4 regions of the Paenibacillus sp. JL3B1040 genome follow, and region 1 is predicted to be linked to each of the others. Evidence: riboswitches for the same ligand, from Rfam matches in the RefSeq annotation. Region 1 holds a riboswitch; each other region holds the start of a gene.

Region 1 (3,629 bases):
CAAGCGTTCGAACAATTGACGGAGCTCATTCAGAACGTCAACTTGACGATACAATCCGTCTCGGCTTCGACACAGGAGGTGTCCGCCGGTACCGAGGAAGTGACCGCTTCCGTCGAAGAGTCGGCCAACATTACCGCCAAATCCCTGGCCAATATGGAGCAAATCGCCAACTATTCGCAGCAGCAGCTCAGCGAAATGGAAAGCCACGCCCGTACGGTGCGTTCGCTGCACGAGCAAGCGCTGTCGCTGCAGGAATCGATGGCGAAATTCCGGATTTAGACCGCAGCAGGCCGCACCGAACTGAAAAAATAACGTACCCTGACTGCCTTCCCCCCCTTATGCGGGGGCCGGCGGTCAGGGTACGTTTGTTTTTAACCGGTAAAGGACATTTCGTTCGCGGAAACAGCTTCGTCCGGCTGCTTCTCCGGCTGCTTCCAATAGGCCTCGTTGCCCGGCAGATCATCGAACCAGGCCGCCTCGTCCGGGCAAGGCAAGATCATGAATTTACCGTATTCATTATCCCGTGACTGATGATATTTGAGATAAGCCTGACCGTCTTCGATCGCCAAGATTTCGATCTTCCCCGACGAATGGCTCATCGACAGGCGTACGCGCTTGCCAAGCCCCGATGTGCGGGCTTTCGCTTCCTCAACCAGCTGATACGCACGTTTGAGAGGAATGACGAAATCGGCATTTCCGGCAACCGGCCGGTTGATAAAGAAGTAGTAAGGGGTGACGCCGGCCCAGGATAACCGGTCCAGCAATTCGCCAAGCACGGCCGCATCGTCGTTGATGCCTTTGAGAATCGGCGTTTGATTGACCACGATCGCCCCGGCGTCGTGCAAGGCCTGAAAGCCTCGTTTCGCCTCGGGGGTTATTTCGCGCGGATGATTGATATGCGCCATGACATAAATGCGTTGATCTACGGTGGAGAATTCTCTGATCAGATCCAGCAGCTCCGGATCCTCGTAGATGCGCATCGGATTGAAGACAGGGATTTTGGAGCCGAGCCGGATGATTTTCACATGTTCGATCGCCCGCAGCTGTTCAAGAATGGAACGAAGCTTTTTCGTGGCCAGAATTAAGCTGTCGCCGCCGGTCAGCAAGACGTTGTTGATCTCCGGATGCTGAGCAATGTACTCGATGCCGGGGGTCACGTCCGACATGGCCTCCTTCACATCGTTGCGGAACAGCCGTTTGCGGAAGCAATAGCGGCAATAGGAACCGCAAACCTCGGATACGATCAGCAGCGCGGTCGTCCGGTATTTGTGCTGGCAGCCGGGAACCGCGTAGTTGACGGCCTCGTCGGAAGCATCCCAACGCCCGTATTCCTTCAGTTCCCCCGTATTCGGAATCACCAGCTTGCGGATCGGGTCCTCCGGATCGTTCCAATCGATCAACTTCAGGTAGTAATCATTTACCCGAAAGACGAATTTGTCCGTAATCGGTTTCAATTCCCGCCGCTCCTGTTCGGACAACTCGCTCACCTTGGCGATATCGGTGATATACTTCGGATTTGCCATAACCATCTCCTCCTTTAGAATGATCGATGCGCAAAGAAGAAGCAGGGAACCTTGCAGTGAAAGCGAGTACTCCGCCGAATGCTCGGCTCAAAGGTCTTGACGAACACAAAAAGACCCCGCTCTAACGACAGGGTCATTGGTTGATGACTGAAATTATAAACATGACCCATCCACTGCAAACGAGGTTAGCTGACGGGCTCGGGAAAGATGGTTCCCTACGTAAAACCAGCAACGATTCGCCCCAAAAATTGGTTCCCCCGCTTTTCGACCTTACTCATCGAAAATTAAGCGTACTATTATGCTACCTTACATTCGCCCGATTTGTCAAAGCTTAACTCTCGGGATCCGGGCTAATTCCGGCAATTTGGTAGATCAGGTCCATCCGAAAATGGCTGCGGACATGATCGGCCAGCCGATCAAAGGCTTCCTCCTTGCGCGACGAAGAGGTAAAGGTGGAGCCCAAGGGTTCCCGCCCTTTACCGGCTCGCAGCCCGTCCAGCCAGGCACGGCGCCAGGCATCGTTATGGAATAACCCGTGCAGGTACGTTCCGAACACTCTCCCGTCGGGGCGGGCTGCGCCTTCCGAATGCGGTGCGGCTGCCCCATCTTCCCCCGGATCGTCGGCTTGAAGCAGGAACAGGGGGCTGATGTCCCGAAGCCGCTGGGTTGAACCGGCATGGATCTCATAACCTTCGATGGCCATCCGGCTGACCGAGGTATGCAGCGGTACGGGCTGGCCATCTTGGATTTGGCCATGCACGCGGAGCGTCTTCTTGCCCGGAAGAAAAGTCGTCGACAAGGGCAACAGGCCTAAACCCAGCGCCGACCTTGGTTGGGCGGCTTCTACCGCTTGGGGATCGTGCAATTCTTCCCCCAACATTTGGTAACCGCCGCAGATGCCGACAAGCTGGATGTGCGTTTCCTCCTCGATCAGGCTGCGAATGGCTCCCTCCAGCCCTTGCCTCCGCAGGTATTCCAAATCCCCGATCGTATCCTTCGTCCCCGGCAAAATCACGGCATCCGGGCGCCCGAGCTCCGATCGCTTGCTCACGTAACGGAGCGACACGTCCGGTTCGGCGGCCAAAGGATCAAAATCGGTAAAATTGGATATGCGCGGGTAACGTATGACCGCAATGTCCAGCTCCTTCTCGATCCCCACCCCCGGGCCGGATGCGTAGGTATCCAGAATGACGGAATCCTCCGCTTCAATCTCCAAATCCGGCAGAAATGGAAGCACGCCCATAACGGGAATGCCGGTCCGCCGCTCCAGCCAATCCAGCCCGGGCTGCAGCAGGGACAGGTCGCCGCGGAACTTGTTGATGATGAACCCTTTGACCCGGGCCCGTTCCTGCGGCTCCAGCAGCTCCAGCGTGCCGACGAGAAAGGCGAACACGCCGCCGCGATCAATATCAGCCGCTAGAATAACCGGAGCGTCCGCCCATTCGGCCAGATTCATGTTGACGATATCGCGTTGCTTCAGGTTGATTTCCGCCGGGCTCCCGGCCCCCTCCATGACGACGATACCGTGCTTCGCACGGAGTCTCCCGAGCGCTTCCATCACCAGCGGCTTGGCTTGGGGCAGAAATTCCTCCCGATAACTGGACGCGCTGAGATGTTGGTATGGACGCCCATGAACGACGATCTGCGAATGCATGTCCCCGGTCGGCTTAATCAGTACCGGATTCATGTCGGTGGTGGCGGCGATGCCGCAAGCTTCCGCCTGGACGCCTTGCGCACGGCCGATTTCCCGTCCGTCCTCCGTCACATAGGAGTTCAGGGCCATATTCTGCGATTTGAACGGAGCCGGACGAAGCCCGTCCTGCGCAAAAATGCGGCATAACGCCGTCACGATGACGCTCTTGCCCACGTCCGATGCCGTGCCTTGGATCATCAATACGGCACCCGGCGGAGCGGAGGCAGGGCCGTCGGCATCAACCTTAAACTTGTCATCACGTCTGTTCACCTAGGTTCCGCTCCTTTCCGAATCCTGAATCCTGAATCCTGGGTCGTTAATATATGGTTTCAGCCGGCTTTGCACGATTATCCCTTTCGGTAAGGTCGGAAGGCAGCCTATTCCATCTTCCATCGATCTTGAAGCGATCATCC
Region 2 (3,629 bases), 1.5 Mb from region 1:
TGGTCCGGATCGGTAAATATAATAACGCCCCGGCGCTCCTGCGCCAAAGCGATCTTCTTCAGCGTCGTTTCGCCGATGGCCGAACCGCCGGTCTCAATCGTATCCGCCTCCACGGCGCGCTTGATTGCCACGGTGTCATCCCGGCCCTCCACCACGATGACCTCTTTGATCATGGTATCCATCTTCCCTTCGCTCTAACTTCTCGTGATCAAAAGACGACTTTTTGAACTGCCTCTAAGAATAACAAAAAGAAGAGGATAACATCCTCTTCTAATCCACTGTCTTATTCATCATCCTAATACTATCTCATTCCCTCCGCATTGTAAAACGGAGAGACGCAGGGCTTAGTTCAACTCCGGCTTCGTCGGACCAATCACGTATACGGTGCGGCCCTTCTTGCGGCCGAAGTTCTTCGCCGTTTTCAGGGAATCGAAATAAACGTCCATCTTATTGCCTTCAATGGCCCCGCCGGTATCCTCCGCTTTGCGGAAGCCGATCCCCTCGATGTATACCCACCAACCGAGCGGAACGACGTCCTTATCGACTGCAATCGTTCTGCCTTCGGTCACGCGGGTACCGGAGGCCGTACGGGTGCCGATTCCGTCTTCTTCCGCCGAATAGGCGGTTAACGTAACGTTTTTGAGTATCTTTTTATATTCAAAAGAGACGCCGCCTTTGGTTGTCAACCCGCTAATATTCACCGTATTCGCGGTGCGGTTGATGCTGGCCGACAGAACGGCGGTAGGTTTCTTCGTGCCGACGGCAACCACTTTCGGCTGGACCTTCTTGGAGACCTCCTTGCCGAGCCATCGCTTCGCCACGAACTTTCCGTCCTCGTATGTTTTCTCGATGTTGTGAATGACCAAACCGGCACTGCCTTGCTGAATGACCTTCGTCGTGCCCTTCAGCAAATTGGCGTCCGACGTTTTGACCACGCTGAAAGGCACGGCCTCCTTCGTCTGCACCGTATGCTTGCTTACCCGAACCACCTTGACGTTCAGGTTCGCGGTAACTTTGCTGTCCAATGTCGGAGTAACCTTGTCATGCGGGTTCAAAGTGACGCCGAGCTCGGACAATACGCCCTCTACTTGCTTTTGCGTCGTGAAGTGGACTTTCTTCGTGCCGTCCACGATCACGTTCACCGGCATTGCGCGTACAATGACAATGCGGTCGCCGTTCTTAAGCGAGCTGTCCAGCGGAAGCGATACGGAATCCTTCGCGCTGAGCTTGATCGATTGTTCCTCCAGCAGATGAGCTACGCTGGATTGGGTTGTTTCCACCGATTGGACGTTGCCGTCCACGATCAAGGACACTTCTTTATGATCCTGGCCAAACAGCCAGATTAGGATGATGATGATTACCGCGATGGTCAGAACGCCGACGAGCGCTACCTGACGTAAATTCTCATGCTTCCATCGCATTGCGTAAGACATGCTGGATGAGCGTGATTCATGGGTCTCCCCTTTGCGGAAAATGCCCATTTCTTCCGTCCTCCTTCATAGTCCCGCCGTCTAGGTCGATGCATGATAACGATTGACGCGACTACAGTTACTTTTTACAAAACGCGCATCGGCTAGCTTAAGTTTAAATCAAGTCAAAAAGTCAGGTTTTCAGCACCGAGAAGGTTGGATGAAGCTAGGGATTGAGTAGCGCAGCGTAGTTATGGCTACGTGAGCAACGGAAAGCCCGGCTGAATTCAAGATTCGATGTCGAATCAACTTCTTGTGCTGCTTCGTGATCAAAAGATGACTTTTTGACAACCTTAACGCGTTTTGCATCCTGATCCAGTCTCTCTTGCACATGTCACCTCCTGTTTACCAACAGTATGATGACCCTATTACTTTTATTCAAAACAAAAGAAGCCTAAAGAAAGAGTTAGAGGAACTCCTTCGTGGCTTCTTGAATGTCTTGGTGTAATAGCTGCACGAGTGACCTCTCTTATACGCTTACGAGGTTAGCTGTCGGGTTCGGGCGAAAGAGAGCCGCCCTTCCTCGGTTCATTCGCTCATGGCGCAATGACCTCGAATTCACCCCAAAGACCCTGGAAAGAAATCAATTACCGGTGTTAATGGCATGCCGCCACCGCCCCGAATCGGTTCCCCCGTTCTCCGGCGAAGGAGATTCAGCGAGACTGGTTCATGGAACCCAGCATCGAAAGGTTCATTTGTCCATTCCGAACGAACCAAATCGATACTGAAAAAATTCTATCCTGTTTCGATGCAGGTTGTAAAGGACGAATCAACCACGTTTTTTTAAAAAAATGGTTAAAAAAATGTAATGATCTCGTTTTTATCGGTTAAAAAGCATTAATCTTTCCGAAATCCTCTTTTTTTCATCCGATTTGCTCTCAAATCCTCGAGATACCAAATCGTTCCAATGCATTTCGGGTGGTAATTTCGGCGATTTCCTCGAAGGTGACCCCTTTTAGCTCGGCCGCCATTTCCGCCACCAAACGAACATGTGCCGACTCGTTTCTCTTTCCACGATATGGATGCGGCGTTAAATAAGGGGAATCCGTTTCGATCAATAATCGGTCCATCGGTGTCTTCGCTAACACTTCTTTGGGCTGCTTTGCATTTTTAAACGTAATCGGTCCGCCAAACGACAAATGAAATCCCAAATCCAGACACATTTTGGCAATTTCCCAACTGCCGGAGAAGGAGTGCATCACGCCTCCAACCTCGTTGGCTTTCTCCTCGCGGAGGATGCGCACCACGTCCTCATGGGCGTCGCGGTTATGGATGGAAATCGGCATCCCCAAGCTGCGGGCCAGGCCGATTTGTTTGCGAAAGACTTCGTGCTGGACGTCTTTTGGGGACGTGTCCCAATAGTAATCCAAGCCGATTTCCCCGATGGCCACGACCTTCTCGTGCTTGCACAATTCGGCGATCCAGTCCAAATCGCCTTCCTGCATCGTAATCGCATCCTGCGGATGCCAGCCGACGGCGGCATAAATGAAATCGTACGTCTCCGCCAGCTTCATCGTTGACGGGATCGTCTCGCGGTTGAATCCGATGTTGATCATCCGCGTCACCCCTTGTTCCACGGCGCGCGCAATCACTTCTTCACGGTCCGTGTCAAATTGGGGAGCGTCCAAATGCGTATGCGTATCAAATAACATCACGAATCGTCATCCTCCTAGTTCCGTTGCTCAAAAATACGGGCTACCGCCTGGGGCAGCCGGTCCATTACGGCACACAGCTTATTATCCGGATAGTACAAATGCGTTTTGCCCCGCTGCAAGCCGCTGATCGACCGTACAATATCCGATACTTCCGAAATTTCCCGCAGCCGTTCCTGCCGGTCCAACAGTAAAATTTGCTTCTGGCGGACCCCCTCGTCCGGACGGAACACATCATACGGCAGATCGGTCGGAAAATCAATTTCCATGTCGTATTCGGGATGCAGGCCGGCCCGCGAAAAGGCCTCCCGGATCTCCTCCAGCATTTCCAGCTCGGGCGTATCCAATTCTACATATTTATACAATTTACGGTTCAAAAATCGAGAGCACAAATCGCTTAACCGCTCATCTTTTTCTCGCGTCCACTGCATGAACGCGGTTTGCATCAACGCCTCGTCAAGCTGCAAATAATCGGCGACACCGATGTTGCCCCGGAATAAATCGGGAA
Region 3 (3,629 bases), 2.7 Mb from region 1:
GTCCCCAAAGGCATAACATAAGGCCAGATTCCGAAGCCCCTCCAAATGGTTCTGTTCGGCAGATTTTTCAAACCACTGCACCGCCGTTTGCAGGCTGTCCGGCTCTTTGCCGGTTTCATAATGCAGGCGCCCAAGCAGGTACTGTGCTTCGGCATCTCCCTGCTCCGCCGCACGCTGGAACCATAGGGCAGCCTGGGCGTTTTCCTGCTGTTTGTCCTCCTCCTCGGTATGCCCATGATACAATGCACGCCCCATCTGGAGCTGTGCGAACACAAACCCGCTTTCCGCCATGCGACACAGGTTCTCTCGAGCTTCCGTATCGCCGTTCTTGCCGCCTGCGCGGTAAAGCTCTGCCGCATGCCGTAAATCCTGCTCCACACCAAAGCCGTTTTCATAACAAACTCCGAGATGGTATTGCGCTATTATATGTCCCATGTTTGCAGCGCGGGTAAACCAATGGGCAGCATATTCATAATTCTGATTTGTACCGTCACCGGCATAATAACACAGAGCCAGTTCATGCTGCGCCTGCAAATCATTGCCGTTTGCACGCGTAAGCAAGTCTTGAAAATCCGTCCTGTTTTCAGGGTTCTCCCCATTCTGCGAGGTGTTTCGATCCTTCTTCATATGAAAAACTCCTTGTGTAAGATGATTGTACCCATGTCTGCATCATACATTTTGTTCGGCGGGCATGGAGAAGCTGTGATATCACAACGGCCAGAAAGCAGGGTTAAGATCCGGGGTTCCTTGCTGCGCCAAAACACTGAGTTTGAAGCATCTCAAACACCTTGTCCCGAATCGCTTTGTCAAAAAAAACCATGCCGTTGTCCCCATCCTGCTCTGAGTTCTTGTAGTAAAAGAGGATGGTATGCAGATGAAAGCTGCGATAGGTGGTGTTTTTTGCTCCATGTGTGACCGCTGTTTTGCCCTCCTCCTCCGCGTGAATTTTCGCGACATCGGAAAGGCGCACTAAAATAACCAGAGGATAGCCGCCCCACAGGCAGGCGTAGCTGGGGGAAAGGAGAAACCTTGCGGGTGTTTTCTTGGAATTTGGTCCGATGACTTGGTAATCCAACACACGGGTTGAATCCTTTTCCGCCTCCAGCATTTCCCGCCCGAGCTGTTCTAGCTCTGTTTCGCTCATAAGCGACAGAACCGTCATTCAATCTTCTTTATTTTCAATCCATCCCCAGAAATAATCAATTGCATTTTGTACTTTAGCTAGGGCAAAGAGATTAATTATTGCTCGAACGACAAGCCTTAGGCAAACCTTCAAGTAAGGGTCTGCGAGGGAGCAAATCGTCGAGAAAGGATTCTTTTGTCCTTTGAAACGCTAAACATGCCGGAAACAATTTGTTTTTCATCTCTTTTTTGCATTCGGCTTTGCTTTACAAAGATTTGCCGTAAGCGTAATATTCGTCTCATGAAATGAATCCAATAGAACATTCTGTATCGCTTAATTTCCGATCCGGAAAACGGGGGACCCAAACGACCGGTGCCGATGTGAGAGTCGGCGGAACGGTCCGGGGTGAATCCCTTGCGGCAGCAGCGCTTGCCGCAAGGGTAGGGCGACTCTCACCGCCCGAATCCGACAGCTAACCTCGTCAGCGTTGGGAGAGAGGATGGTGAGCTTGTGATCATAGGCCACAGGGAAATCCTCTGTGGCTTTATTATGCTCTTTAATGAAAGAATGCGGATTGCTTACATTAACAAAAGAGTAGGAAATTTACAATAATTTCACAAACTGAAGTTTTTTTGATGGCTAATTCAGGAGAGTTTAGGAGGAAAAGAACAGAGATGTGCAAGCTCGAATATGCGCTTGTGACGGCCCCGAATGCCTTGGCCGCCGATTTTATCAAATCTATGAAATTCCGCGGCATCCCGTTTGCGCTGATGGTCAACAACTCCAAAAGCCGCAAAGAGGCTATGGAGCGGGGAATAGAGCATGTCGTTCTGGTGGATACAACAAAGCGCAAAAATCAAATGGTACCGGAAATCTCCATCGGACCCGTGTATATTTTCGAGGAATCGCTGACATTGACTTGCCGGTATTTGCAATTCTGCCGCCCGTGGACTTCAAAGGCAATCTACATCATCACGCAAAGAATAAACCCGGGCGCGGTCTACAAAGGGCTGGGAGCGGACTTCGTAATTTATACGAAAGGGAAAGACGTCTCGTTTATTTTGCAAAAAGAGAAAAAAGGAGGGGCATACGGACAATGACGGATATTTATATGTTGGGCATTTTGATCCTCTTAACCTTGATGATGATTGGTCTGGTTTCGTGGGCGTCCAAAGCGATTTCGGAAGGTAGTGGAGAACGATGATGTGGGTGCTTGGTATCATGATTGCCGCGATGTTCGTTTACCTGGGTTATGCGCTGCTTCATCCGGAAAAATTTTAAAAACGTTGTCGTTCGGAGGGATAAGACGTGACTATCTATAGTTGGATCGCCATGATCGTGACGCTGGGGCTTGTCGTTCTCATCGCCAAACCGGCGGGTTTGTATTTGGCGAAGGCTTTCGATTATAGCAATAACGGTTTGGACCGGTGGTTTGGACCTTTGGAAAAGGTCATTTACAAAATGAGCGGCATACGCCAGGAAAATCAAACCTGGAAACAATACGCCTTGTCCATCGTGCTCAGTAATGCAGGGATGATTCTCATCGTCTATATGATTTTCCGGGTACAGCATTTCCTGCCGTTGAATCCAAGCGGAGTGCCGAACATGGAGCCGACGCTGGCCTTCAATACGGCGATCAGCTTTATGACGAATACGAATTTGCAGCATTATAGCGGGGAAAGCGGCCTGTCCTATCTTTCGCAGATGATCGCGATCGTATTCCTGATGTTTACGGCGCCGGCCTCGGCGTTGGCTGCGGCCATCGCGTTTATTCGCGGGCTGGCCGGCAAGCCGCTCGGCAATTTCTTCGTCGACTTGATCCGTTCGATTACGCGGATTTTTCTGCCTGTCGCCTTGGTATCGGCTTTGATTTTCGTGGCTGCGGGAGTTCCTCAAACCCTCGAGCCGTCCGCGGTGGCCCATACCCTGGAGGGGGCGGAGCAGCATATCGCCCGGGGACCGGTCGCTTCGTTCCTGTCGATCAAAGAGCTGGGGAACAACGGCGGCGGATTTTTCGGCGTCAACTCGGCCCATCCGTTTGAAAACCCGGGCGGAATCAGCAACCTGCTGCAAATTTTGCTGATGATGCTCATCACCACATCCCTTCCTTTCACCTATGGGAAAATGGTTGGAAACACCAAACAGGGTCGCGTTTTGTTCGTGTCGATGCTGATGATGTTTATCGTGATGCTGGGCGTCGCGCTGGCGTCGGAAAGCGCCGGCAACCCGGCGTTGAACGCCATGGGAAACCAGCATGACCAAGGCAGCATGGAGGGCAAGGAAGTCCGTTTCGGCATGGCCCAGTCCGCGTTATATGCCACCGTCACAACAGCATCCGAAACCGGGGCCGTCAACACGATGCATGATACGCTGACGCCGCTCGGCGGGTTGGTGGCGATTTCCAACATGATGCTGAATACGGTTTTCGGCGGTGTGGGCGCCGGTTTCCTGAACGTTTTGATGTATGCGATGATCGCGGTGTTCCTGTCGGGCCTGATGGTAGGGA
Region 4 (3,629 bases), 1.2 Mb from region 1:
AATCCACCGATCAATGCAGTCAAGAATCCCAAAAGCGTAGCTACTATGGTCATTCTGAGAGCAACGAGAAGCTCCGGAAGGATTTCAAAGGCGTACTGCCAATCCCACATCCGTCACATCCTCCCTTCGGACCATTTGCGCTCCCAAATCCGGATGCCGAAGGAGACGATAGAAGCGATCGCCAGATACATAAGCAGCAGCAGGAACAAAATCTCCGATGTCCAGGAAATATAGTTGTTGCGGAGAACCATTGCCTGGTAAGTGAGATCCGCCATAGTGATGAAGTAAACCAGTGACGTGGATTTGATTAATTCAACAAGCAAATTGCCAAAGGGAGGAAGCATTCTTAATGCAGCCTGCGGCAAAATAATGTGAGTCATCCTTTGCCATGGTTTCATGTTTAAAACAATCGACGCTTCCCATTGGCCTTTCGGCACGGCCAATATGGCGCTACGTACAACCTCAGAGCCGTAAGCTCCAAAGTTCAATCCCACCGCTAATATGGCCGCGAGCAATTTGGGAAGCTCCAGACCGGCGAATGGCAGTGCAAAATACAGCCAGAACAACTGAACGAGTAAGGACGTCCCTCGGAAAACCTCCACATAAATTGAGGAGAGCCAACGAATCGGGCGAAGGCGGGATAAGCACATCAAGCCCGAGACGAAGGCGGCGATGACCGCCAATAATGCCGCAAACAAGGCGACAGTAACGGTGGTTTTCGCTCCTTCCAGCAAGGTGGGAATAAAGTCGATCCAGGACTCTGGCATATCATGCCCCGCAAAGCTCGGCAGCCGTCATGTCCCCGGGTAATTCCTGCTCCGTGAATCCGAATTGCTGCAGGATATCCAGCAGTTCGCCCGATTCCTTCATCTTGGTCAATTCCGCATTATAGGCTTCCTGAAATTCTTTGTCTGCCAAACGAAACGCCGTAGCGCCGTACCCGCGTACACTTTGTCCATCAATAACCGGTTGCGAAAAATCGTTGACCCTCTCGATGTCCTTGTCCCCGGCGGATTCAAGCATCGCTTGCAGCGAAGGCCCCGTCATTGTGATCGCCTCCACGCGTCCGGATTGGAGGGCGCTGATCGCAGACGCCTGGTCCGGAACTTGAATAATCCGATCATCCGGGACACCGGATTTTTGCAGATATCCGATTTCCACCGCGCCTGTCATAACGGCAACGCGAGCCTTCTCATTATTCGCGATGTCTTCATAGCTACCAAGACGAAGAGGATTCCCTTGTTTTACGGCAATCGCTTCGCCGATACTATACTCCGGGTTGGCGAACAATACGGCCTCGCACCTTTCCGGGTTCACGAACATTCCCGCGGTAATCAGATCGAATCGATTGGCCTGCAACCCGGCGATTAAGGAGCCAAATTCGGTCAACTCGCCTTTCATCTCGTTAACGCCCAGCCTTTTGAGGATCACCCGGGCGATTTCCACCGCTTCGCCGGTTAGTTCTCCGTTAGCGTCTTTGTAGGCATAGGGTTTCTCATTCGCGAATCCAACCGTAATGGACCCGGTTCGAATTGCCTCGGCCAGCGTCCCTTCAGCTTCGGAATCGGTGTTTGTGCCCCCGTTGCCCGAATTAGCGGTTGGTCCCGGATTACAAGCGGTTAGCGAGACCGTTACAAGCAATGAAATTAACAACCATGATACTTTTCTCAACCCCATTCACAGCCTTTCATTCTCATTTTTTTCATCGGTTTAGTAGGTTTAAATTCAAACTCTATTCCGAATGCCTGACTCCCCCTTTCATTTTTCAATCCGGAGTCCAAAAAAGAGACCCCTCGCCTAGGGGAAAGCATAGCTCCGCCAGCAGGGGTCCGCACAAAAAAATAGAAAACGGCCCTTATATAAGGGCCATTGGAAGTTTGCGTAAAGTTGCGTGAAACTAGACCCATCCACTGCTGACGAGGTTAGCTGACGGACTCGGGTAAGATGGTACCCTACAATCGTTAAAGAATGATTCGCCCCAAAAAACTGGTTCCCCCGCTTTCCAGCCATGAACTGGAAACTAAGCGTGTGTTTATCGTAAAGGCTATTCCAGACAATGTCAACCCATTATCTGCAATTTCACATTTTAACTTTCAAAATAATGATCAAACAGGGTTGTTTGCGTAACTTGTCGGAGATCCGTATTGATAAAGCGACGCCATTCGCGATACGTCGGATTGCGGCATTGCCGGAACCTCGTAATACCCGCGTTCGTTCATAAACTGAAATGCTTCATATGCCATTTGTTGGCAGTTGTTGGCGCACATGACGTGGAGTGCACGTACATCCGGGTCCACGCATTCGGCCGCCCATAACATACCGACCGCCGAGCCTGTTTTGTGAGAATTTAAAATTAGCGTCGCCATGGTCATATCGCTTAACTGCTGGACGTTCAAGGACGGAGCCGGAATCGAATGCGGGTGCTGGAAACCAACATGGGGCGTCTGTTGAAGGTTGAACCGGCGAGCCGCGGTGGTGCTTGGAGACACGTCCACCCCTTTGTACTGCATTAAACGGATCGCTTGGTGATAAGCCCCATCCATCATTTGGATATGGCGTTGCAGCATTGTTCTAAAAGCCTGATCATTCGTCATTCCGGCGAATAGCGCATGAAGCTCAATATCCGCAGTCAATTTCCGAAGCAATTCGTTCGTTTCCAGAAATTCATGAGCTCCCCAATTTTTCATGTTGTCCATCGTTCCTTTCTAATCTCGAATGGAGTTAACCCGCTTACTTTTAGGATCGTTATTTACCTTACGTCAACGGGATTATGGGACGTCGGAGGTGTTCCGTGTACATATAATGGAGGCGGCAACAATACTGGCTTTTGCCCCATGGCTTCCGGATGGGTAATATACTCGAATTCGCCTTGTCCATCCATGCTGGTCCCTTGTGCCCAGCGTCCTTGCTTGCTTTCTTCCCCGGAAGAAAAGTTCATGAAGGAGTAAGAAACTTGATGTTTCTCCAACCCCTGCGGGAACGTACTAGGGACAATCGGCTTCTGGTTTTTCTCTAGTTCTTCAATCGCGGCCATCCATTGATTTTGATGCATCGTATCCCGGGCAATCAGAAAAGATAACATGTCACGAACGCCACGATCCGCCGTCATTTCGTACAAACGGCAAACCTGCAAACGGCCTTGGGACTCCGCATTCAGATTGGCCCGAAAATCGGCAAGCAAATTGCCGCTGGCTATGGTGTAACGGGAGTTCCAAGGGTATCCTACGCTATCCGTCGGGGTCGCACCCAATCCGGAGACGATGACATGCTGTGGATTCATCCCGGCCATCACGGTCTTCACGATTGCATCCTCCACGTTCATTCCGCCCATCGCCGCATTCAAGATAGGCTTATTAGCTGCTTCCTCTTGATCCTGAACGGGTGCGTTATCCAGCAACTGAGCGATCATGATGGACAACATTTCGACATGTGCGATTTCTTCGGTTCCGATATCCAGCAGCATATCGCGGTACTTTTGTTCCCCACGGCAATTCCATCCTTGGAACAGGTACTGCATCATCACCGTAATCTCGCCGAACTGGCCGCCTAATACCTCCTGCAGCTTTTTGGCATATACAGCATCGGGTTTATCGGGTTTGGCATTGTATTGCAACTCCTTTATATGAAAA

The links. A riboswitch is a leader RNA that binds a small molecule or an ion and turns the genes downstream of it on or off. The one in region 1 is predicted to bind cyclic di-AMP.
Region 2: it holds a riboswitch for cyclic di-AMP, as region 1 does, so the genes downstream of both, ACZF99_RS00155 (ubiquitin-like domain-containing protein) here and ACZF99_RS06520 (KamA family radical SAM protein) in region 1, are expected to answer to the same signal.
Region 3: it holds a riboswitch for cyclic di-AMP, as region 1 does, so the genes downstream of both, ACZF99_RS20815 (hypothetical protein) here and ACZF99_RS06520 (KamA family radical SAM protein) in region 1, are expected to answer to the same signal.
Region 4: it holds a riboswitch for cyclic di-AMP, as region 1 does, so the genes downstream of both, ehuB (ectoine/hydroxyectoine ABC transporter substrate-binding protein EhuB) here and ACZF99_RS06520 (KamA family radical SAM protein) in region 1, are expected to answer to the same signal.

Annotation. Positions count from the first base shown of each region.
Region 1 covers NZ_CM169317.1:1,483,777-1,487,405, reverse strand. The annotation lists gene ACZF99_RS06525 (methyl-accepting chemotaxis protein) at 1-279, shown strand, start outside; gene ACZF99_RS06520 (KamA family radical SAM protein) at 372-1,523, opposite strand; cyclic di-AMP (ydaO/yuaA leader) riboswitch at 1,683-1,824, opposite strand; gene ACZF99_RS06515 (cobyric acid synthase) at 1,855-3,414, opposite strand.
Region 2 covers NZ_CM169317.1:31,971-35,599, reverse strand. The annotation lists gene rnmV (ribonuclease M5) at 1-173, opposite strand, end outside; gene ACZF99_RS00155 (ubiquitin-like domain-containing protein) at 345-1,481, opposite strand; cyclic di-AMP (ydaO/yuaA leader) riboswitch at 1,929-2,138, opposite strand; gene ACZF99_RS00150 (TatD family hydrolase) at 2,348-3,124, opposite strand; gene ACZF99_RS00145 (HD domain-containing protein) at 3,139-3,629, opposite strand, start outside.
Region 3 covers NZ_CM169317.1:4,565,852-4,569,480, reverse strand. The annotation lists gene ACZF99_RS20825 (DUF4274 domain-containing protein) at 1-627, opposite strand, end outside; gene ACZF99_RS20820 (hypothetical protein) at 731-1,162, opposite strand; cyclic di-AMP (ydaO/yuaA leader) riboswitch at 1,444-1,626, shown strand; gene ACZF99_RS20815 (hypothetical protein) at 1,798-2,223, shown strand; gene kdpF (K(+)-transporting ATPase subunit F) at 2,324-2,404, shown strand; gene kdpA (potassium-transporting ATPase subunit KdpA) at 2,456-3,629, shown strand, end outside.
Region 4 covers NZ_CM169317.1:2,706,306-2,709,934, reverse strand. The annotation lists gene ehuD (ectoine/hydroxyectoine ABC transporter permease subunit EhuD) at 1-110, opposite strand, end outside; gene ehuC (ectoine/hydroxyectoine ABC transporter permease subunit EhuC) at 114-767, opposite strand; gene ehuB (ectoine/hydroxyectoine ABC transporter substrate-binding protein EhuB) at 769-1,677, opposite strand; cyclic di-AMP (ydaO/yuaA leader) riboswitch at 1,897-2,037, opposite strand; gene ACZF99_RS12120 (spore coat protein) at 2,106-2,696, opposite strand; gene ACZF99_RS12115 (manganese catalase family protein) at 2,750-3,629, opposite strand, start outside.